DNA from 3 places in the Isoptericola sp. Y541 genome. Region 1 is predicted to be linked to each of the others. Evidence: predicted binding sites of a transcription regulator. Region 1 holds the regulator's gene; each other region holds the start of a gene.
What was found. The regulator LexA, encoded in region 1, represses DNA repair genes until DNA is damaged. The targets are predictions, from matches to a motif close to TCGAACANNTGTTCGA.

Region 1 (7,653 bases):
ACCTATGGCGGCCACGCCCGCCGACATCGACCCGAGAGGCACACCTTGACCCACACCCCGGCCAACCCCGACACCCCGCCGACCGAGGACCCGGCGACGCCCGGGCCTGCGGGCTCGGAGACGTCGCCGGACGCGCGCCGCGAGGCGGAGCGCGACGCTCAGGCGATCGCGCAGGACGTCGTGGCACGGGTGCTCGCTCGGGCTGGGACGGCGCGGTCCGAGGGCGCCACGGTGCACACCTCCCACGACGGGGACCAGCTCGACCTCCAGGAGCGGATCTCGCTGCGCCGGGTCGCCGGGCTCTCCACGGAGCTCGAGGACGTCACCGAGGTCGAGTACCGCCAGCTGCGGTTGGAGCGCGTCGTCCTCGTGGGCCTGTTCTCGGGCGGCGAGGCCGCGGCGCTCGAGGCCGAGGTGTCGCTCCGCGAGCTCGCCGCGCTCGCCGAGACGGCGGGCTCCCAGGTGCTCGACGGAATGCTCCAACGCCGGCAGAAGCCGGACCCGGGCACCTACCTCGGGTCCGGCAAGGCCGCGGAGCTGGCCGAAGTCGTCGCGTCCGTCGGCGCCGACACCGTGGTGGCCGACACCGAGCTCGCGCCCTCGCAGCGGCGCGCGCTGGAGGACATCGTCAAGGTCAAGGTCGTCGACCGCACGGCGCTGATCCTCGACATCTTCGCCCAGCACGCCAAGTCCCGGGAGGGCAAGGCGCAGGTGGAGCTCGCACAGCTCGAGTACCTGCTGCCGCGCCTGCGCGGCTGGGGCGACTCGATGTCCCGCCAGGCCGGTGGTCAGGTGGGCGGCCAGGGCGCCGGCATGGGCTCGCGCGGACCCGGCGAGACCAAGATCGAACTGGACCGGCGGCGCATCCGCAACCGGATGGCGAAGCTGCGCCGGGAGATCGCGGCGATGGCCCCCGCCCGCGAGACCAAGCGGCTGGAGCGCAAGCGGCACGCCGTGCCCAACGTGGCGATCGCCGGCTACACCAACGCCGGCAAGTCGTCCCTGCTCAACGCCCTGACCGACGCGGGCGTGCTCGTCGAGAACGCGCTGTTCGCGACCCTCGACCCGACGGTGCGGCGCGCCCGCACCGAGGACGGCCGCCCCTACACGCTCACCGACACCGTCGGGTTCGTCCGGCACCTGCCGCACCAGCTCGTCGAGGCGTTCCGCTCCACGCTCGAGGAGGTAGGCGACGCCGGGCTGCTGCTGCACGTGGTCGACGCGTCGCACCCCGACCCGGAGGGGCAGATCACCGCGGTGCGCGAGGTTCTCGCCGAGATCCCGGGTATCGCCGACGTGCCCGAGGTGATCGTGCTGAACAAGGCCGACGTCGCCGACCCGGCCGTCGTGGGCAGGCTGCAGCGGCGCGAGCGTCGCAGCGTCGTCGTGTCCGCGCACAGCGGCGAGGGTCTCGCCGAGCTGCGCGCGCTGATCGCCGCCGAGCTGCCCCAGCCGCAGGTCGAGGTCGACCTCGTCGTCCCGTACTCGCGCGGCGACCTGGTGCACCGGGCGCACGAGACCGGGGGCTCCGTCGAGGAGGAGCACCTCGCCCAGGGCACACGGCTGCGCGGGCGCGTGGACGAGGGCCTCGCGGCCGAGCTGCGGCACGTCGCCGTCGCCGGCTGACGTCGGCGCGCGGCTCTTCCCGACTGTCGTTCCCGGCGGCGGTGCTCGGGCTCGCTTGCGCTGTGGGCGCGGCCCCGGACGGTCGGTGACCGGCCCTAGGATCGACGGGTGAACTCTCCCGACGCCCCCGACGCCCAGACGCTCCTCGACCTGGCCGTGGGAGCGCTCGGCGGCGGACGCCGGGAGGGGCAGCACCAGATGGCCGAGGCGGTCGCCGAATCCGTCGACGAGGGCCGCCACCTCCTGGTCCAGGCGGGCACCGGCACCGGCAAGTCGCTCGCGTACCTCGTGCCCGCGGTCCGGCACGCGGTGGTGGACAAGCGGCGCGTGGTGATCTCCACCGCGACGCTCGCGCTGCAGCGCCAGGTCGTGACCCGGGACCTCCCGCTGGTCGCCGAGACCGTGGGCCCCCGGCTGCCCCGCGCCCCGAAGGTCGCCCTGCTCAAGGGGTGGCACAACTATCTGTGCCGCCACAAGGTCACCGGCGGCTATCCGGTGGAGGGCGCCACACTCTTCGACCTGCCGGCCGACCCCGGGCCGGGGGAGGGCGCCGGCGCCGAGCAGCACCCCGCGCCGGCGGCATCGCGCGGCCGCCGCGGGGCGCGCGACGACGCGACCACCCTCGCCGACCAAGTGCGCCGCGTGCACGCGTGGGCCGACGAGACGACGACCGGTGACCGCGACGACCTCGTCCCGGGCGTCCCCGACCGTGCCTGGCGCCAGGTCTCCGTCACGGCCCTCGAGTGCCTCGGCAACCGGTGCCCGCTGCTGGCCGAGTGCTTCCCCGAGCGCGCGCGGGCCGCCGCGCGGGACGCGGACGTGGTCGTGACCAACCACGCGATGCTCGGGATCGCCGTCTCCGGGAACCCCGGAGTCCTGCCAGAGCACGACACGGTCGTCGTGGACGAGGCGCACGAGCTCGCCGAGCGCGTGACCGCCGCCGCGACGATGGACCTGTCGCTGACGGTTGTCGAGCACGCGGCCCGCCTCGCGCGGCGGCACGGGGGTACCGAGACGGAGGCCCTGGACGCCGCGTCGCAGCGGCTGGGCTCGCTGCTCGCCACGGCGCCGGCCGAGCGCTTCCCCCTCGGGCTCCCCGACGAGCTGCGCGCGGCTGTCGCCTCGGTGCGCGACGCGGCGCGCGAGCTGCTCACCCGGCTCAAGCCGCAGGGCGAGCCCAAGGGCCGGGAACAGGGAGCGCCCGACGCGGGCATGAAGATGGCGCAGTCGGCGGTGCTGCAGCTCTTCGAGATCGCGGAGCGGATGGCCGCCGAGGACACGACGTCGGACGTGCTGTGGTGCTCGCGACCGCCCGAGAACGCGCCCTGGGCCGGTGACGGCGTCACCCGGCTGCACGCGGCCCCGCTGGCGGTCGCCGGCCTGATCCGCACGCACCTGCTCGCCGAGGCGACAGGGGTGTTCACCTCCGCGACGCTGACGCTGGGCGGCACGTTCGACCCCGTCGCCCGGTCGCTGGGGCTGGCCGGGTCGGGCGGCACCGACGAGACCCCGGACTGGACCGGGCTCGACGTGGGCAGCCCCTTCGACTACCCGCGCCAGGGCATCCTCTACGTGGCCCGACACCTGCCCGCCCCCGGTCGCGAGCCGACCACGGACGCCCAGCTCGACGAGATCGCCGGCTTGATCGAGGCGGCCGGGGGCCGCACGCTCGGCCTGTTCTCGTCGCGACGCGCGGCGCTCGCGGCGGCCGAGGCCATGCGCGAGCGGCTCGACGTGCCCGTGCTCTGCCAGGGCGACGACCAGCTGCCCACCCTGGTCCAGGCCTTCGCCGACGACCCGGCGACGTGCCTCTTCGGCACCCTCTCGCTGTGGCAGGGCGTGGACGTGCCGGGCCCGTCGTGCCAGCTCGTGCTCGTCGACCGTATCCCGTTCCCGCGCCCGGACGACCCGGTCAAGGCCGCACGGGCGCGGGCCGTGGAGGAGTCGGGCGGCAACGGCTTCATGCAGGTCTCGGCCACGCACGCGGCGCTGCTGCTCGCCCAGGGCTCCGGCCGCCTGGTGCGGGGCAGCGAGGACCGGGGCGTCGTCGCCGTCCTCGACCCCCGGCTCGCGACGGCCCGCTACGGCACCTTCCTCACCCGGTCGATGCCCGACTTCTGGCCGACCACCGACGGCGAGCTCGTCCGCGCTGCGCTGCGTCGGCTCGACACCTAGCCTGGAGCAGTGAACGGCACACGGAGCACGACCAAGCTCGCGATCGTCGGCGCCGGCGCGGTGGGTTCGACCCTCGCGTACGCGGCGCTCGGCCGGGGCGCCGCCAGGTCCGTCGCGCTTATGGACGTGAACCGCGCGAAGGTCGAGGCGGAGGTCCTGGACCTGCGGCACGGCGGCATGTTCATCCCGCAGGCCGAGATCGAGGGCTCGGACGACATCGAGGTGTGCCGGGGTGCGGACGTCGTGGCGGTCACGGCGGGCGCCAAGCAGAAGCCGGGGCAGACCCGCCTGGACCTCGCCGAGGCGACCGTCAACCTGACCCGCACGATCCTGCCGCGGCTCCTTGAGGTGGCGCCCGACGCGGTCTACCTCATGGTCACGAACCCGGTGGACGTCGTTACCTATGCGGCCCAGCAGATCAGCGGGCTCCCGCAGGAGCGCGTCTTCGGCAGCGGCACCGTGCTCGACTCGTCCCGGCTGCGCGACACACTCTCGCGGCACTGCGGGGTCGCCGTCGGAAACGTGCACGCCAACATCGCCGGGGAGCACGGTGACTCGGAGATCGTGCTGTGGAGCTCGGCCACGATCGCCGGCGTGCCCCTGCTGGACTGGCGCCCGTTCCGCGGCCGGCCGCCGCTCGACGAGCCGGCGCGGCGCCGGATCGCGACCGACGTCGTCGAGTCCGCCTACCGGGTCATCGCGGGCAAGGGGGCGACCAACTACGCCGTGGGCCTGGCCGCCACCCGCATCATCGAGGCGATCCTCAACGACGAGCACCGCGTGATGACCGTGTCGTCACGCCTCGACGGCTTCTACGGGATCGAGGACGTGTGCCTCTCGATCCCGTCGCTCGTCGACCGGCGCGGCGTGGCAGAAACCATCGACACGCCGCTCTCGGACGACGAGGTCGCGGGTCTGCGAGCGTCGGCCGAGAGCATGCGTGCGGTCCAGCAGCGACTGGGCCTGTGACGACACTGGGCCTGTGACGACCGGGCCGCCGCGGCCGTGACGCCGTCGCGGCTCAGAGGCTGCGGAGTACCGCCACGACCCGGCCGAGCACCTGTGCCTCGTCGCCGGCGATGGGGGAGTATGCCGGGTTCTGCGGCATCAGCCAGGTGTGGCCGTCCGCCTGCCTGAACGTCTTGACCGTGGCCTCGCCGTCGATCATCGCGGCGACGACCTCGCCGTTCTCCGCGACGGGCTGGCTACGCACCACGACCCAGTCCCCGTCGCAGATCGCCGCGTCCACCATCGAGTCGCCCGCGACCTTCAGCAGGAACAGGTCGCCGTCGCCCACGATCTGCCGCGGGAGCGGGAAGACGTCCTCGACGACCTGCTCGGCGAGGATCGGACCGCCCGCGGCGATCCGGCCCACCAACGGTACGTACGAGGGCGGCGTGGCCGCCTGGGCGTCAGAGCCGGCCACGGAGCCGGCGACGGAGCCGGCGACGAAGCCCGGGGTGCGGGCACCGACGGTGCCCGGCGCCTCGCGCGCGGTCCCGGCATCGGGGTCGACGACCTCGATGGCGCGCGGCCGGTTCGGGTCGCGCCGCAGGTACCCCTTGCGCTCCAAGGTGGTGAGCTGGTGCTTGACCGAGGACGGGCTCGCCAGGCCCACGGCCTCGCCGATCTCGCGCATGGTCGGGGGGTAGCCGCGCGCCGCCACGGAGCTCCGGATGGTCTCGAGGACACGCCGCTGGCGCGGAGTGAGCCGGTCGGCGGATGGCGTGAGCTCGCTCACCGAGGCGAGCGTGGCGCCGGGGGCGTCCGTCGCCGTGTCGGCGGTCGCCGTCCACGACTCCGCCGTGGTCGCCGGGGCCTGGTCCCGTCCGCTGGTCATCGCGTTCTCCGTCCTCCAGGGGCGGCCCGCCGCCGGGCCGATGAAATCCGACAAACCTTCCATCGCGCTGGTCGTCACTCTAGGCCAGATGCCCCCCGACATCAAACATCTGTTCGATCGGGTCTCGACCGTGTCGGTCGGACGTGGTACACCTAGTACAGCAGTTCGACGTACAGGTGTTCGAAGAACGTGTGTTCGACGAAGCCGGCGAAGCCGGCAACCGCGACGTGGACCGGAGGACGGGATGATGACCACCTCGAGCGCGACCAAGGACGTGACCGGCTTTCTGGGGCTCGGTGGCCTGCGGCTCACGCGGCGCGGCCGCGTCGTGATCATGGTGCTCGTCGTGCTCGTCCTGGTGGGTGCGGGGCTCGCCGGTCAGCGCGCGGTGGCGGAGTCGCCGGGGTCCGGCGTGGAGGTCCGGCTGCACACGGTCGCCCCGGGCGAGACGCTGTGGCAGTACGCGAGCGCGGTGCGCGGGGCGGGGGAGGACGTGCGGGACGTGGTCGCGGAGCTGCGCGAGCTGAACGGGCTGGCGTCGGCGGAGCTGCTGACCGGCCAGATGGTGATCCTCCCGCTGGACTGAGCGTCGCGCGCACTTCCTGGACCGAGCGTGGCGCGCATCACGGGCGCGCACCACGGTGCAGCAGGGCGCCCGGTCCATGACGGGCCTGCTTGCGCCGAGCGTCACCGGGCGCTTACCTTGTCGGGCAGCCGGGCGCCGGTCCGGAGCCGAGCGCAGGAGACCAGCGATGCACTGCCCGTTCTGCCGCCACGCGGACTCGCGAGTCATCGACTCGCGCACCTCCGACGACGGTGCGTCCATCCGTCGTCGCCGGCAGTGCCCCGCGTGCCAGCGCCGCTTCACCACCATCGAGACCGCGAGCCTGTCGGTCGCGAAGCGCTCCGGCGTCACCGAGCCCTTCAGCCGGGACAAGGTGGTGTCCGGGGTGCGCAAGGCCTGCCAGGGGCGTCCGGTGAGCGCCGACGACCTGGCCGTGCTGGCGCAGAAGGTGGAGGAGACCCTGCGCGCTTCTGGGCGCCCGGAGATCGAGGCCAACGAGGTGGGGCTCGCGATCCTCGGGCCGCTGCGCGAGCTCGACGAGGTCGCCTACCTGCGCTTCGCCAGCGTCTACCAGTCGTTCGAGTCGCTCGAGGACTTCGAGAGCGCCATCACGTCGCTGCGCGCCGAGCGCGAGACCCGTGACGACGACGGGGACGAGGCCGGGGACGGCCGGGATGCGGTCGGTGCGCGGGCGGCGGCCGGGGACGGCACGGAATGACGGCGTCCGGCGCCCGCGCGTCCGACGCCCGAAATGCCCTGGCGTCCCGGATGGCGGTAGCGCATGCTGGACCGGATCAGGTGCTTGCGCGGATGGCCGTGCCAGCACGCCCACCCCGACGGACGACGAGGTGATCGTGATGACGACGGACAATTCACGGGCGGAGAAGCCCAGCGAGGATACGAAGGCGCGCTTCCGGGAGGCGCTGGAGAAGAAGAACGCAGCCAGCCACCCGACCACGGGCAAGGACGCGAACACGGGACAGGTCCACGGCTCCGAGACCGCCGGTCCGGTCCAGAAGATGTTCCGCCGCAAGTCCGGCTGAGCGATCTCGACCACGCGCGCGAAGGGCGCCCCCGGAACTCCGGGGGCGCCCTTCGCGCATCGGCGTCGTCGAGGTCAGCCGGCGGCCGGCCCGGGCGGGAACTCGGGACGCTCGAAAGCGTCGCGGATGCGCAGCCGGATCGTCGAGGGCATCTCCTGGAGCTTGGCCGAGGCGCCCCGTTGCGTCACGTCCGAGATGTCGGTCACGACGTACCCGATCTCCCCGCGCGTCGCGAGCATCTGTGCCTCGATGTTGGCGCCGTGGTCGGCGAAGACCTGGTTGACGGCCGCGAGGACGCCCGGGACGTTGCGGTGCAGCAGCATGATGCGGCCGACACCGGTGTGCGCGAGCTGCAGGCCCGGCAGGTTCACGGACAGCGTGGTGGATCCCGTCTGCACGAAGTC
Region 2 (7,653 bases), on a different contig from region 1:
CGCGCTCTCCACCCGGCCGCGGACCACCATCGCGGGGGCGCCGCGGGCCACCGCGGCGAACCGTCGCCACAGGCCCACCGTGCAGATGACGTTGAGCAGCCCCGTCTCGTCCTCGAGCGACAGGAACGTCACACCGCCCGCCGTGCCCGGGCGCTGGCGGTGCGTCACGACGCCGCCGACCGCCACCCGCCGGCCGGCCTCGGTGGCGAACGCCTGGGCGACGGTGAGCACGCCCGCCCGCTCCAGGCCCTCGCGCACGTGCTCCAGCGGCGACGCCGAGCCCGGCGTGATGCCGGTGGCCCAGGCGTCCGCGACGTCGACCTCGACCGACGTCATACCCGGCAGCGTCGGGGCGTCGACCCCGACGGACACACCCGGCAGGGTGCCCGGCCCCTCCTGACCGAGGGCGCCCGCCGCCCACAGCGCCTCCCGGCGTCCCGTGCCGAGCCCCTCCGTCGCGCCCGCGGTCGCGAGCGACTCGAGCTGGAAGGTGCTGAGCCCGACCCGGCGGGCCAGGTCCCGCAGGTCCCGGAACGGGCCGTCCTCCCGCTCGGCGACCATCTGCTCGGCGAGCTCGTCCCCGATCCCCCGGACGGCGGACAGCCCGAGGCGTACCGCCAGCGCCGGGTCCGGCTCCGGCCCGAACCCCCCGTCCGGCGGGGTTTCGACAGGCTCAACCGGCGGGGTTTCGACAGGCTCAACCAGCGAAGTGCGCTCCACGCCCGCGAGCGCCCGCGAGGCGTTGACGTCCGGGCGCAACACCTGAACGCCGTGCCGGCGCGCGTCGGCGGACAGCGACTGCGGCGAGTAGAACCCCATGGGCTGCGCGGCCAGCAGGCCCGCGTAGAACGCGGCCGGGTGGTGCACCTTGAGCCAGGAGCTGGCGTACACGAGGTAGGCGAACGAGTACGCGTGCGACTCGGGGAAGCCGAAGTCTGCGAACGCCTTGAGCTTGTCGTAGATCTGCTCGGCGACGTCCGGAGTGATCCCGTTCTCCGCCATCCCCGCCATGAGCCGCCCGCGCAGCTCCTCCATACGCTCGACGGACCGCTTGGAGCCCATCGCCCGGCGGAGCTGGTCGGACTCCTTGGCGCTGAAGCCCGCGACGTCGATCGCCATCTGCATGAGCTGCTCCTGGAACAGCGGCACGCCCTTGGTCTTGCCGAGCGAGCTCTCCAGCAGCGGGTGCAGGAAGGTCACCGGCTCCCGGCCCCGCGCCCGCTCGATGTACGGGTGCACGGACCCGCCCTGGATGGGCCCGGGGCGGATGAGCGCGACCTCGATGACGATGTCGTAGAACTCCCGCGGGCGCAGCCGTGGCAGCGTCGCCATCTGCGCACGCGACTCCACCTGGAACACCCCGACCGTGTCGGCCGCGCACAGCAGGTCGTACACCGCCGGGTCGTCGTCGGGCAGGCCGTGCAGCGTGAGCCGCTCCCCCGTGTGCTCGGCGACCGTCTCGAACGCGTACCGGATCGCCGTGAGCATGCCCAGGCCCAGGAGGTCGAACTTCACCAGCCCCGCGTCGGCGCAGTCCTCCTTGTCCCACTGCAGCACCGTGCGCCCCTCCATGCGGGCCCACTCCACGGGGCAGACCTCGATCACCGGCCGGTCGCACATCACCATCCCGCCCGAGTGGATACCCAGGTGGCGGGGCAGGCGCAGCATGCGCTCGGCCAGGTCGAGCACCGGCGCGGGGATCTGCCCCTCCTCCTCGGCCGACCGCGGCCGCTGCCCGGGCACGACATCGTGCGAGTCGTCGGCCCTGCGCGTCTCGCCCGCGTCCGTCGCGAGCGGGTCCACGAACCGGTCCCCGCCTCCCCACAGCCGTTCCTTCTCGGCGTCCTTCGCCATGCCCTTCACCATGCCCTTCACGACGGTCCGGCTCGGCTGCGCGCCGGCCGACGCCCGGGCGTCGCGGGCCGTCCGGTCGGCCGCCGGGCTGGTCGGGTCCGGCCCCCGCAGCGACCCCCAGCGCTCGATGGACTTGCTCCAGGCGTCCTGCTGCCCGACGTCGTACCCGAGCGCGCGGGCGGCGTCGCGCACGGCCGAGCGCGGCCGGTAGGAGATGACGTTCGCCACCTGCGCCGCATGGGTGCGCCCGAACTTCGTGTAGACGTGCTGGATGACCTCCTCGCGGCGCCCGGACTCGATGTCGATGTCGATGTCCGGCGGGCCGTCCCGCTCGGGTGCGAGGAAGCGCTCGAACAGCAGGCCGTGCCGGACGGCGTCGACCGCGGTGATGCCCAGCGCGTAGCAGACCGCCGAGTTGGCGGCGCTCCCCCGGCCCTGGCACAGGATGCCGTGGCGGCGGCAGAACTCCACGAGGTCGTAGACGACGAGGAAGTACCCGGGGAAGCCCAGGTCCTCGATGACCTGCATCTCGTGGTCGATCTGCGCCCACGCCCGGGCGCCCGCGGACCCGTCGTGACCCTGCCCTGGTCGGGGCCCGTACCGGTCCGTCGCGCCACGGCGCACCAGCTCACGCAGCCAGGTGGCCTCGTCGTAGCCGTCGGGCACCGGGTACGGCGGCAGGTTCGGGGCGACCAGGTGCAGGTCGAAGGCGCACTCGGCCGCGAGCTCCGCCGCGGTCGCCACCGCCTGCGGGTGCCGCCGGTGCAGCGCGCGCATCTCGGCGGCCGAGCGCAGGTGCGCCGTGGGGCCGCCCGGCAGCCAGCCGTCCATGCCGTCCAGCGAGGACCGCGCCCGCACGGCGGCGAGCGCCCCCGCCAGGTCGGCGTCGCGCGGGCGGGCGTAGTGCGCGTCCGTGGTCGCCACGAGCGGCAGGCCCGCGTCGCGCGCCAGGCCGGCGAGCGCGTCGTGCAGGTCGGCGTCCCGGGGGTCGCCGGTCGCGGTGATCTCGACGGCCACGTTGTCGCGCCCGAAGGCGTCGACCAGCAGGTCGAGCTCGCGCCGGGCCGCGGCCACCCCACCGCCCGGCCCGGGCGCGGTGAGCGCGCGCCGGACGGCACCCTTGCGGCACCCGGTGAGCACGAGCCACTCGCCGCCCGCCTCGGCGCCGAGCTCCTCGAGGGAGTACCGGGCCTTGCCCTTGACCCCCGCGTCCAGGTGCGCGGTAGCGATCGCCCGCGACAGGTTCCGGTAGCCCTGGGTGCCGCGCGCCAGGACCAGCAGGTGGGTGGCCCGCGGGTCGGGGACGCCCGTCGGGGGGTCGAGCACCGGCCGGCTCCCGGCGGTGCCCGGCGCGGCCCCCGCCGTCTGCGGCGCGGGCAGGTGCAGCTCGGCGCCGAAGACGGTGGGCAGCCCCACCTTCCGGGCCGCCTCGGCGAAGCGGACCACCCCGTACAGCCCGTCGTGGTCGGTCAGCGCCAGCGCCTCGAGCCCCAGCCGCGCGCCCTCCGCCGCCAGCTCCTCCGGGTGCGACGCGCCGTCGAGGAAGCTGAACGCCGAGTGGGCGTGCAGCTCGGCGTACCCGCTCCGCCCCAGGCGCGTGCCTCGTTCCTCGGCCCCCACCCTCCGCTGCACCTCCGTCTCAGTCATAGCTCTCCTGATGACCGAGACTGCGGCTCCGCCCCAGGCGCGTGCCTCGTTCCTCAGCCCCCACCCTCCGCTGCACCTCCGTCTCAGTCATAGAACGCCTCGACCCGCCACGCGCCGCCCGACTGCGCCAGCAGCAGCGCCCGGCCGTCGTCGAGCACGGCCTGCAGGTAGACGCGGCGCGCGCCCCCACCGGCGGACCACCAGCGCTCGGCGAGCGGCCACGGGCCTGCCCACCCCGTCACCCCCGCCACGTCCTGCGTCCCGACCTCGTCGCCACGACCGCCCCCGCACACGACGACGGCGGGCTCCCCGCTCATCGCGAGCCGGGCGTCCACGACGACGTCGCGCCCCGCGGCGTCGAGCACCCGGGCGGGCACGGGGTCGGCCGGCAGGGCCGCCGGCGCGGGGCCGGGCAGGGCCCCGGGCCAGGGCAGCCCCGGGTCGCGACCGGGTGCGCCCTCCGTGCCGAAGGGCACGAGGCGCACCCGGTCACGGGGCCCGCGGCCGCCCTGCAGCTCCACCGTGAGCACGGCGTGCCCGCCGAGCAGACCCTGCACCCGCCCGAGCGCGCGGCGGGCGCGCTCGCCCTCGCCCGCGTCGGCGCCCCACAGGCCCGGCTGGTGCGTCGTGGCCGGGACCACGTCCTCGGCAGCCAGGGCGAGGTGCGCGATCGGCGCGACGACGGGGTCCGCCACCGCACCCGACCTGCCCCGCCGGGCGGACGCCGCGGTCAGCCACCCCTCGAGCTGCCACCGCACCCGGTCGGTGATCCGCGCCGCGCTCATCCCGCCGGCCGCGCCGTCGTCCGTACGCCACACGCGCTCCAGCACGGCGCCGCTGTCGCCGTCCACCCCGCCGAGGTCGTCCCCGCCGAGGTCCCCGCCGGCGGCCGTGCGCGCGGTGATGCGCAGCCGACCACAGGCCAGGCCGCGCGCGGCGAGCAGGTCGTACAGCTCGGTGGCCAGGCGGCGCGCGGCGAAGGTCGCGACGTCGACGCGCAGCGCGGGCGGGTCGAGCTCCTCGGCGACGGCGAGGTCCGCCTCGACGCGACGCCGGGCGGGCGGGCGCAGGTCCTCGCCGCGGGCCAGCCGCTGCGCCCAGGCGCCCAGGTCCCCGAACCGGGCCTGCACGCTCGGGGACGGCAGCCGGGCCAGGTCGCCGAGGGTGCGCAGGCCGAGGCGCCACCACAGCCCGGCCGCCTCGCGCACGGCGGCCACCCCCGCCGGGTCGCAGGTCGCGTGCACCAGCTCGCCCACGGGCCGGTCCGCGAGGAACGCGGCCGACGCGCCCGCGGGCACGACGGCGTCCTCGCGGGCGGCGAGCACCGCGGCGAGCAGGCCGTCGGCCACCCCCACCTGGCTCTCGTACCCGGTGCGCTCGGCGACCGCCCCCACGAGGACCTGCGCCAGCGCGAGCTCGGACCCGTGGTAGCGCGCGGCCCCGTCGGCCGGCAGCAGGAGCAGGCCAGGGCGCGCGACCTCGAGGCCCGCGACGACCGTCTCGGCAGCCAGCGCCACCGGCTCGAACTCGCGCGCGTCGCGGCCGTCGTCCGCCAGCAGCAGCGCCACCTCGGGGCACCGCTCCTGCGCCTGCCGGCGGCGCATCCCCCGCCGCACCCCCTGCGCGCGGGCGACGGCCGAGACGGCGACGACGCTGTGCCCCGCGCCCGTCCCGCCGCCGGACCGGGCGCCGAGCACCGCGGCGGGGACGTGCGCGTCCAGACCCGCGACGGCCAGCGCCGCCACCACCGGCCAGTCGGGGACCCACACCACGGCGGTCCGCATCACGCCACCCGCAGCCGGGCGCCCGGCCGTCCGGCTCGTTCATCAGCTCGCTCGTCCGCCTGCTCGCTCGCATCCTCGACGACGTCCCCGACAGCGGGGACGCCACCCACGACGGCCTCGACCCGCAGCGGCACGTCGACCTCGATCTCGACCGGCCGGGCGGCGGCGCCGCGGCCGGTGCGCAGCACGCTCAGGGTCCGACGACGCAGCCACCCCGCCCCGCGGTCGACGCCGGACCAGGTGCCGCCCCGCGCGTCGAGGGTGACGTGCGCGCCCGGCCACGCCGCCTGCGCCACCAGCACCGCGCCCCGCTCCCGGGTGCGCGCGGCGAGGCGGCGCCGGTCGGCGCCCGCCAGGGTGGCCCCCGGACCGACCACCACCACGTCCATCCCGTCGAGCAGCGCGGCGACCGCGGCCGGGGCGTCCGGGCCGGGGGCGGGCACGAGCACGGCCCGCCCGAGCGCGATCCCGGCGTCCGCGGCCGCAAGCATCCCGACCGCGGGCGCGCCGACGAACGCGACCCACGCCCCGGACCGCGAGGCCTCGGCCAGCAGAGCGAGCAGGAGCGTCGTCGACCCCCGCACCGCGAGCACGGTGCCCGCGGCCAGCCCGCCCCCTGGCAGGAGCGCGGACAGGTCCGGGTGCACCGGCAGCAGCCGGCCGCCGCCCGCCTCCGCCGTCCGCGCCCCGCCCCCGGTGCGCTGCTCCGCCGCCCGGAGCGCCGCCCGGGCGGCGGCGACCCGGTCGAGGGCAGGTACAGGTCCGGGTCCAGATCCGGGAGCAGGTCCGGGAGCAGGTCCGGGAGCAGGTCCGGGAGCAGGGTCCGAGGTACGCGGAGGGGCGACGACCGTCACTCGACCTCCTCCCGGGGTGCCGCCGCGCCACCGCACGACGCACCCAGACCGGGCACCACGGCGCGCGGGCACGCGACGCCTGGCTCACCCCTGCATCGTTCGAACATGCGTTCGAACACCTTCAGTAGACGCCGGGGCGACGACGCCTGTCAACCGCGCAGGTCGGCCGCACGGGCGCCGCCCGTCATGTGCGCTCGGCGCCACATACCGCGCAGTCGGTATGAATGTTTGGGCTCCTCGCGGTCCAGACTGGGGGCGCCAGCAGCAACGACGAGGAGGTCGTGCCCGTGCAGATCGTCGGCGTCCCGCCGCGCACCGTCGCGCCCCTCGAGCCGTCCCCGCACCCGGCACTGCAGCCACATCTGCAGCACCACCCCCGCAGCCACATCGAGGAGAGGACCCCGCATGACCGGGCAGACACCCCAGCTCCGCACCGCGATCGTCACCGGAGGAGCCCGCGGCATCGGCGCCGCGACCGCCCGCCGCCTGGCCGCCGACGGGCACGCCGTCGCCGTCCTCGACCTGCGCACCGAGCAGGCGGCCGAGACCGCCGCCGGCATCGTGGCGGGCGGCGGCCGCGCGGTCGGCATCGGCGTGGACGTCGCCGACGCGGACGCCGTCGAGGCCGCCGTCGCCCAGGTGACCGAGGAACTCGGCGCCCCCACCATCCTGGTCAACAACGCCGGGATCCTGCGCGACAACCTGCTGTTCAAGATGTCCCCGGACGACTGGGACGCCGTGCTGCGCGTGCACCTGCGCGGCGCGTTCGTGATGTCCAAGGCCGTGCAGGCGCACATGGTCTCCGCCGGCTGGGGCCGCATCGTCAACCTGTCCAGCACGTCCGCGCTGGGCAACCGCGGCCAGGCGAACTACTCCGCCGCGAAGGCGGGCATGCAGGGCTTCACCAAGACCCTCGCGATCGAGCTCGGAAAGTTCGGGGTCACGGCCAACGCCGTGGCCCCCGGCGTCATCGCCACCGACATGATCGCGGCGACCGCCGAGCGCATCGGCATGCCGCTGGAGGACTACCTCGCCGCCGCCGCTAAGGACGTGCCCGTGGGGCGCGTCGGGCAGCCCGAGGACATCGCCGCCGCGGTCTCGTTCTTCTGTTCCGAGGAGGCCTCGTTCGTCTCCGGCCAGGTGCTCTACGTCGCGGGCGGGCCGAAGGCATGAGCACGAGGAGCCCCCGCGGAGGTACGCCGAGGAACGAGGTGTGCCGGAGCGAGGCACCGCAGGGCTCGTGCAAAGGGGCCAAGGCATGAGCACGAGGAGCCCCCGCGGAGGTACGCCGAGGAACGAGGTGTGCCGGAGCGAGGCACCGCAGGCTCGTGCAAAGGGGCCAAGGCATGAGCACGACGACCGGCACGCCGATCCGGGTCGACTCCCCCGCCGCGCTCGCCGACGCCGTCGGCCGGCGCGCGACGGGCGAGTGGCTCACGATCGACCAGGGGCGCATCGACGCGTTCGCCGACGCCACCGAGGACCACCAGTGGATCCACGTCGACCCGGAGCGC
Region 3 (7,653 bases), on a different contig from region 1:
CAGGGCAGGTGCAGCGAGCGCGGACGACACCCCGGGCACCACCTCGACCGGTACCCCGGCGGCAGGGCAGGCCGCGACCACCTCTCCCCCGCGGCGCCGGGGCCGGCGCCGACGAGCGTCACGCGCCCGGCCGGAGCGCCGGGCGCGGCGTTCGTCATCCGAGCCCCACGTGAACGACGCCGCCCGTCACGACGACCGGGTACGAGGCGAGGTCGCCGGCGAGCCCCGCCCGCGGATCCTTGCCGGCGGCGTCCAGGATCCTGGACGCGGCAACGCCAGGCGAGGGGGACAGCCCCGCACTGACGACGACCATCGCCTATCGAGACGCGCTGACCAGCCTCTGGCTGCTCGACGACCTGCCGGCGTGGTCCCCGAGCCGCAGCGCCTTCGACCGCCACGTCTCGGCGCCCAAGCACCAGCTCGCCGACCCCGCGTTGGCCGCCAGGCTCCTCGGGGCCACCCAGGCCTCGCTCCACCTCGGCCGGCACGGCTCGCTGCTCGGACCGCTCTTCGAGTATCTCGTGTCGTTGAGCGTCCAGACCTACGCCGAGTCGGCACGGGCCCGAGCCCAGCACCTGCGCACCCAGGGCGGCACTCACGAGGACGAGGTCGACCTGATCGTCGAGCGCGACGACGGCGCCGTCGTCGCGCTCGAGACCAAGCTCGCGAGCAGCGTGAGCGACGCCGACGTCAAGCACCTGCTCTGGCTCCGCGACAAGCTCGGCGACGACCTTCTGGACGCCGCGGTCATCACGACGGGCGAGCGGGCCTACCGTCGCCGCGACGGGATCGCCGTCATTCCCGCCGCGCTGCTCGGACCCTGAGGACCTCTCATGCGAAGGTCCCCGGCACGACGCCGGGGACGACCTGGAGCGGGCCCTCTTCGGGTGTCGGGACCTCGAACCCGTCGTAGTGGGCCGCCGCGACCTCCGGTGCCAGCAGGACGTCGTGCGCGTGCGCGCCGGTGCGCGCGGCCACGCGCGCCAGGGCCACGTCGCGCGGCGTGTCGACGTACACCACCAGGGTGTCCGCGCCGTGGGCCGCCCCGAGGGCCCGGTACTCGTCGCGGGAGGCCCGCGACCAGAACGACGAGTCCACGACGACGTCGCGACCCTGCGCGAGCAGGTCGTCCGCCCGCTCCCGCAGCGCCTCGCCCACCCGCCGCGCGTCGTCCTCCGGCAGCGGGTGGCGGGCCGCGTGCGTGGCCTCCCACGCGAGCTCGTCGACCGACGCCACCGCGTACCCCGCGTCCGCGTACCGGCGGGTGTGGGTGGACTTGCCGGCGCCCGCGGGGCCGCACATCAGGACGAGGCGGCGGCGCACCGCGCCGGCGGCGGGGCGGGCCGTGGTCACCTCAGGCCTCGAGCATCGCGTCCGGCCCGACGTCGCCCGCGTCGACGGCGACGTCGTGCTCGGCCAGCAGGCGCCGCAGCTGGTCGTGACCGTCGTCGACGCACCACTGGACGGCGTGGAGCCCCGCCTGGCGCGCGCCGAGGACGTTCCGCTCCACGTCGTCGACGAAGACCACCTCGTCCGGCTCGGCGCCGATGCGCCGCACCGCCTCGTCGAAGAACTCCGTGGCGGGTTTCGCGGCGCCAAGGTCGCAGGAGTAGCAGCTCACGTCAAACAGCAAGTCGTACCCCAGCTCCGTGCGCATGTACGCCTCGCGGTGGGCCTCCTGGTTGGTGCCGAGGTGCACGCCGTAGCCCGCCGCGCGCAGCTCGCGGACCAGACCGATCGACGCGTCGATCACCTCGATCCGGAGCCAGACGGCGCGGAACACGTCCCAGGGGTCGTCGGGCACGCCGAAGCGCGCGAGCCCGTCAGCGAGCACCGGCAGATAGTTGCCCCGCCCGGCAAGCATCGGCAGGTCCTGCGTCCACGTCTCGCGCAGGAACTCGCTCGACCGGTCGCCGAGGTACGGGTCCAGCACCGCGTCCCACCCGCCCGGGATCACCTGCAGGACCTCGTCCGCGTCGAAGAGCACGTGCCGGATCGCCATGCCCGGGACACTACCGCCGGCCTGGTCGCGCGCGTAGCCTCGTCGCCCATGGCCGACCCGCGCACGACGACGAACCCGCTGGTCCGTGCCGGTGGCCGAGCCCTCGGCCGGTTGAACGCCCGGCACCCGTGGAACCACAACGACCACTTCCACGGCTGGATCCTGCGGCGGCTGCCGCGGCGGCGCCTGCGCGCCCTGGACGTCGGGTGCGGCACAGGCGCCCTCGTGAACCGCCTGCGCCGCGAGGTCTTCGAGGTCGTGGGCCTCGACGTCGACGTCACGATGGCCGAGGCCGCGCGCGCCCGGTTCGCCGACGACCCCGCCGTCACCGTGCGCCACGACGGCTTCCTCGACCTGCCCGCCGACGGCTCGTTCGACGTCGTGACGATGGTGGCCTCGCTGCACCACATGGAGCTCGAGGCCGCGCTGCGCCACGCGGCCGGCGTACTCGCGCCCGGCGGGCGGCTGCTGGTGGTCGGCCTGGCGCGGCTGGGAGCGCCGCGGGACCTCGCCGTCGACCTGGTCTCATCGTTCGCAAACCCCGTTGTAGGGATGATCAAGCACCCGCGCGTCGCCGCGCCGGCCGCCCTGCCGGACGAGGCCGGGACCGACGCCGAGGGCCGGCCGGTCGTGCCCGTGCGGGACGCGCGCGAGACGTACGGCGAGGTCGCCACGGCCGCGCGCCGCGTGCTGCCCGGTGCGCGCTTCCGGCAGCGGCTGTTCTTCCGCTACACGCTCGAGTGGACCCGTCCGACGGACTGCTAGAAAGGGCGGCTGTGCGTTCTTGGTGAGCGAGCCCACCATCGCGGTGCCGTCGTGCACGGTGGACGCTTCGGTCAGAACGGCGGGATGCCGTCATCAGTGACGACGGTCCGTGCCGCCGACTCCGGAGCGCTTTCCCTGGTGGGCTCGTCGACCGGGCCAGCGGCGGGAGGTTCGGGGGGCGCCTGGCCCGCCAGGAACTGTGCCTCAATCGCCCAGGTGTCGAGCTGGTCGAGGGCGTGGTCGGCGCTGCCGGGGGCGGTGAGGTAGGTGCGCCCGCGGGGCGAGGTCCAGGCGAGGACGCCGTCGTCGAGCTGCTCGACCTGCCAGCAGGACTCGTGCTTCAGGGTGTGGTGCGCGCGGCAGAGATGCGCCAGGTTGCCGGCGTCGGTGGAGCCGCCGTCGGCCCAGCCGAGGGTGTGGTCGACGTCGCAGCGCGCGGCGGGCACGCGGCAGCCCGGGAACCGGCAGGTGACGTCGCGTTGGGTGAGGAAGGTGCGCAGGTCGGCGGGCACGACGTAGCTGCGCCGGTCGACGGTGAGCATCGCGCCGCTGACCGGATCGGTGAGCATGCGTCTGAGGGTGGGTGCGCGAGCAGCGAGATGTCGCGCGGTCTCGGCGTCGACGGGCGTCGTGCCGTCGAGAGTCGCGGGGGACTCGCTCGTGCCCGCGAGCGTGGACATCGGGACCGTGACGTGGACGACGGGCCGCACGCTCCGGGCCAGCGTGACCAACGGGTCGGGAGGACCGCAGTCGTGCTCGTGCTGTGCACCGTCGACCTGTGCGCTGTCGACCTGTGCGTCCTCGACCTGCGCGTCCTCGACCTGTGCACCGTCGAGCAGTAGGGCGCTGAGCCCGGCTGCTCTCAGCTGACCGATCCCGCGAGGGTCGCCGGCGGACCTGGCGCGCGCGGCGGCGCGGGTGAGCCGGTCGTGGACGGCGTGGGCGACGGGGGTGGGCACGTGGGCGGTGAGCCAGGACATGCCGTCCTTGCCGTCGTCGACCCAGACGTCGGCGCGCAGGGCGGCGGCCTCCCGCCGGACCTCGGCGGGGATGGGGTGCAACCGGTCTCGCGCGGCGTGGGCCAGGGAGCCGAACCGCGCCGGTGTCAGGGCGGGCGCCCGGTCCAGGACCGCGCGCTCGACCTGGGCGGCGGCTTGGGCGGGGAGGTCGGCGACCGCGTCGACGAGCGTCGAGGCGTGCTGGTAGGAGATGCGGCCCCCGCACAGGGCTTCCAGCGTCGCGGTCGCCGTCGACGCGAGGACCTGCGCGTCAGCGAGGAACCCCTGCGCGACGTGCTCGCTCACCCCCAGGGCGCAGGCGACCTCGGCCGCCAACGCCCGGTGCGCGACCGACCCACGACGCTCGGCAGATGACGACTCCACCCGCGCGACCTCGACGTCCAGCATCGACTCCGGGGCAGCATCGGCGGCCTCGAGCACCTCGGCCAGGGCGACCGTACGTCGTCCCGCGGCCGCATTCAGAGCTGTCTGCTCGTCCGTCGCCCGACCCAGGGCAGCATCCAGCGCCTGCTGCGCTGCGACGGTGCCGGGCTGCGTTGCCATGGGACGAGTCAACCACCAGCCACCGACAGGCACTCGAACACGCGTTCGACCCATCGCGGCCGTGCCCCGGGCGGGGCGGGTCGAGGCGTGAAACGCGCGCGAGCGCGAACGCACAGGGCGCACGCCAGGCCTGTGCGGCTCAGGCGGGCTTGCTCTGCAGCTCCAGCACGCCGAGCGAGCGCGTCGCGACGCCCTCGGCGGTGCGGTCCCCCAGGTCCCGGGCCGCGCGACGCGCGGCGGTGTGCAGGCGCCGCGCCTCGTCGCGGTGCCCGTGCGCGTCGAGGTACCGCCACAGCACGGTCGACAGGTCGACGACGTGGGTGAGGTGGCCCAGGAGCAGCGCCTGCTCCGCGGCGCACACCAGGGTCGACCGTTCGTCGTCGAGCCATCGCAGGGCGGCGTCGGGCCCGTCCAGCGGTGGCGTGAGCACCTCGGGGAGGTCGGTGCGCAGGCGCGTCTCGGCCGGTTCGAGGCAGGCGGCAGCGCGCACCGCCGCGGCCAGGTAGTAGTCGAACATCCGCCGCGGGCCGGCCGCGGCGTCCTCGTGTTCCGCCGCGAGCTCCGCGGCGTAGATGCGCAGCAGGTCGTGCATCTCGTAGCGGCCGCGCTCCGCCTCGTCGAGCAGGCGGCACCGTACGAGGTCGTCGATGAGCCGGCGCGTGCGCTGCAGGTCCGTGCTGCCCAGCAGCGCCGACGCGCAGAACGGGTCCAGGTAGTGGCGCGCGTGCGCGCAGTGGAAGCCGGAGCGCCGGAACAGCAGCGCCTGCTCCGGCGCGAGCTGCCGGTACGACCACGACAGCACCGAGCGGACCGACGTGTGGCTGTCGCCGGTCTCCAACAGGTCCAGCCGGTCCCGTTCCACGCCCAGCGCCGCCACCAGGTGCGCGATGTCGTCGGGCCCGGCGTCGCGCAGCCGCTCGGCGGCGACGCGCAGCGCCAGCGGCAGGCGGGCGCACCGCTCGACGAGGGCGTCCACCAGGTCGTCCACTCGGTCGTCCACCAGGTCGTCCACCCCGCGCCCGGAGTCGCTGTGGGCAGGGAGGTCGTCCCCGAGCCGAGCACCCAGCAGGGCCCGCGCGTCCCGCCGGGTCATCCGGCTGACGTCGAGCCGGTCGGCGCCCTCCCCCGCGGTCAGCCCGGCAAGTGTGTCGCGGCTGGTGACCACCGTGACGCAGCCGGCCGACCCGGGCAGCAGGGGCCGCACCTGGTCGGCGTCGGACGCGTTGTCCACCACGAGCAGCAGGCGGCGGCCGTCGGTCAGGGTGCGGAACCTCGCGGCGCGGGCATCCAGGTCGGCGGGGATCGCGTCGCCGGCCTCGCCGACGGACCGCAGCAGCACCCCGAGCGCGTCCACGGGCGACACCGGTGCGTGCGGGCTGAAGCCGTGCAGGTCCAGGTGGAGCTGCCCGTCGGGGAACCGCTTGCGCGCCCGGTGCGCCCAGTGCGTCACCAGCGCCGTCTTGCCGACCCCGGCGGTCCCGGTGACGACGACCACCCGCGCACCGCCCTCCGAGTGCCTGCTGAACCGGTCGAGCGCCGCCAGCTCCTCGGCGCGACCGACGAACCCGCACGGGTCGTGCGGCAGCTGCGCAGGCGGACGGTGCGCAGGCGGACGGTGCGCCGGTACGGGGGATGGCGCCATCGCGGCGTCCTCGCCCGTGAGGATGCACCGCTCGAGCTCGCGGAGCTCCGATCCGGGTTCCAGGCCGAGCTCGTCGACGAGGGTCTGCCGGGCCGACCGGTAGGCGGCGAGCGCGTCGGCCTGTCGGCCGCTGCGGTACAGCGCCGTCATGAGCAGCGCGTGCAGGCGCTCCCGCAGCGGGTGGCGGCCCACCAGATCGGCGAGGTCCCCGACGACGCTCGCGTGGCGTCCGCACTCGAGCTCGGCGGCGTAGAGCTGCTCGAGCGCGGAGTCCCTCCGTTCGGTGAGCCGCCCCGCCTCCGCGGCGAGGGGGCCGAGGTCGAGGCCCTGGAACGGCTCGCCTCGCCACAACCCCATCGCGGAGTGCAGCAGCTCGGCCCGGCGGCCGGGGTCGGCGGTGCCCGTCGCGCGCTCCACGGTCTCGTCGAAAAGGTGCGCGTCCAGCTCCCCCGGGTGCACCTGCAGCACGTAGCCCCCGGCGTCGAGCGCCAGCCGGCCCTCCTCCCCGAGCGCACGGCGCAACCGGTGCACCGTCAGGTGCAGACGCTGCAGGTCGGCCGGGTCCCCGCTGTCCCAGAGCGCGTCCAACAGCGCCTCGGCCGGCACCGGCGAGTTGGCGCGGGTGAGCAGCAACGCCAACAGCCCGAGCCGGACCGCCCCGGACACCTGCGGTACGTCGTCCGCCCGCGCGACCCGCACCGGCCCCAGCACCTCGAAGCGCATGTCGTCCCCTTCCGACGTCGGGACCGATTGATCCCCACCCCACACAAGAGGTGACCGGGGCGACGGAAGTACGGCGAAAGGGCGAGGAAAGCGGCCGTCGGCACGGTGGTGCCCATCAGAGGTCGTCGACCGCCGCCGGGCCGGGCCGACGACCGCACCGTCCGCCCGGCGCGAGGGACACGAGGGGAAACCCATGCGACACAGCACGAGAAGGACGCTGGCGGCTGCGGCCGTCGGTGCCGCGGGGCTCGGCCTGCTGGGCGCCACGGCGGCCACCGCCGCACCCGCTCCGGACGCGCCGGGCGCCGACCCGGCCACGGCGGCCGCGTGGACGAGCACCGGCGCCACGTGGAACGACCCGAACGACGTCGGCGGAGTCTCCGTCTACGAGCGGGCTTCCAAGCCCAGCACCGGGGAGAACGTCCTCGGCCAGTTCATCGCCTACGGCGAGAAGATCACGATCATCGACAGCCACGACAACGACCGGAAGGCGATCGTCAAGCTCTGGGTCGGCGGCAGCGGCCCCGCCGTCTTCTACGGCAACGGCGATGGCACCGAGCGGGTCGTCAACAAGTCGTACGACGAGGGCCAGCCGGTCTACGTGCAGGTCTGCACCTCCGACTCGGCGAACGCTGTCTGCTCGGACAGGAAGTACAAGGGCAGGTCCTGACCGCCACCGCCACGGACGACCCACGAACGACCCACGAACGACCCACGAACGACCCACGAACGATCTCGAGGAGGAATCATGCGACTTCGCACCATGACGGCGGCCGTCGCCGCGACGCTCGGCGTCGCCGGCCTCTGCCTGCTCGGTCCGGCGGCCACGGCCGCCCCCGCGCCTGTGCCCGCACCTGACATGACCGACATGACCGCCACGACCGCCACGACCGCCACGGCGGCCAGCTGGTACATGGACACCGCTGCCTGGGCCGACGACGGCGACGCCGGCGGCGTCA

Region 2: a site for LexA is predicted at 6,239-6,254, ahead of imuA' (DnaE2-dependent mutagenesis accessory factor ImuA'). Genes of this name have one in related genera too.
Region 3: a site for LexA is predicted at 4,363-4,378, ahead of AC1C2V_RS01455 (HNH endonuclease signature motif containing protein). Genes of this name have one in related genera too.

The regions. Positions count from the first base shown of each region.
Region 1 covers NZ_JCAIUJ010000006.1:204,239-211,891, forward strand. The annotation lists gene hflX (GTPase HflX) at 46-1,626, shown strand; gene AC1C2V_RS14580 (ATP-dependent DNA helicase) at 1,735-3,801, shown strand; gene AC1C2V_RS14585 (L-lactate dehydrogenase) at 3,811-4,770, shown strand; gene lexA (transcriptional repressor LexA) at 4,823-5,641, opposite strand; gene AC1C2V_RS14595 (LysM peptidoglycan-binding domain-containing protein) at 5,889-6,227, shown strand; gene nrdR (transcriptional regulator NrdR) at 6,394-6,924, shown strand; gene AC1C2V_RS14605 (DUF5302 domain-containing protein) at 7,064-7,249, shown strand; gene serA (phosphoglycerate dehydrogenase) at 7,324-7,653, opposite strand, start outside.
Region 2 covers NZ_JCAIUJ010000003.1:8,325-15,977, reverse strand. The annotation lists gene AC1C2V_RS08460 (error-prone DNA polymerase) at 1-3,501, opposite strand, end outside; gene AC1C2V_RS08455 (Y-family DNA polymerase) at 3,585-5,285, opposite strand; gene imuA' (DnaE2-dependent mutagenesis accessory factor ImuA') at 5,285-6,139, opposite strand; gene AC1C2V_RS08445 (hypothetical protein) at 6,289-6,513, opposite strand; gene fabG (3-oxoacyl-ACP reductase FabG) at 6,545-7,312, shown strand; gene AC1C2V_RS08435 (MaoC/PaaZ C-terminal domain-containing protein) at 7,486-7,653, shown strand, end outside.
Region 3 covers NZ_JCAIUJ010000001.1:291,062-298,714, forward strand. The annotation lists partial or broken gene AC1C2V_RS01430 (SAM-dependent methyltransferase) at 1-81, opposite strand, end outside; gene AC1C2V_RS01435 (DUF4143 domain-containing protein) at 240-824, shown strand; gene AC1C2V_RS01440 (P-loop nucleotide/nucleoside kinase family protein) at 832-1,353, opposite strand; gene AC1C2V_RS01445 (HAD family hydrolase) at 1,355-2,002, opposite strand; gene AC1C2V_RS01450 (class I SAM-dependent methyltransferase) at 2,051-2,767, shown strand; gene AC1C2V_RS01455 (HNH endonuclease signature motif containing protein) at 2,839-4,329, opposite strand; gene AC1C2V_RS01460 (AfsR/SARP family transcriptional regulator) at 4,469-6,694, opposite strand; gene AC1C2V_RS01465 (hypothetical protein) at 6,888-7,364, shown strand; gene AC1C2V_RS01470 (hypothetical protein) at 7,443-7,653, shown strand, end outside.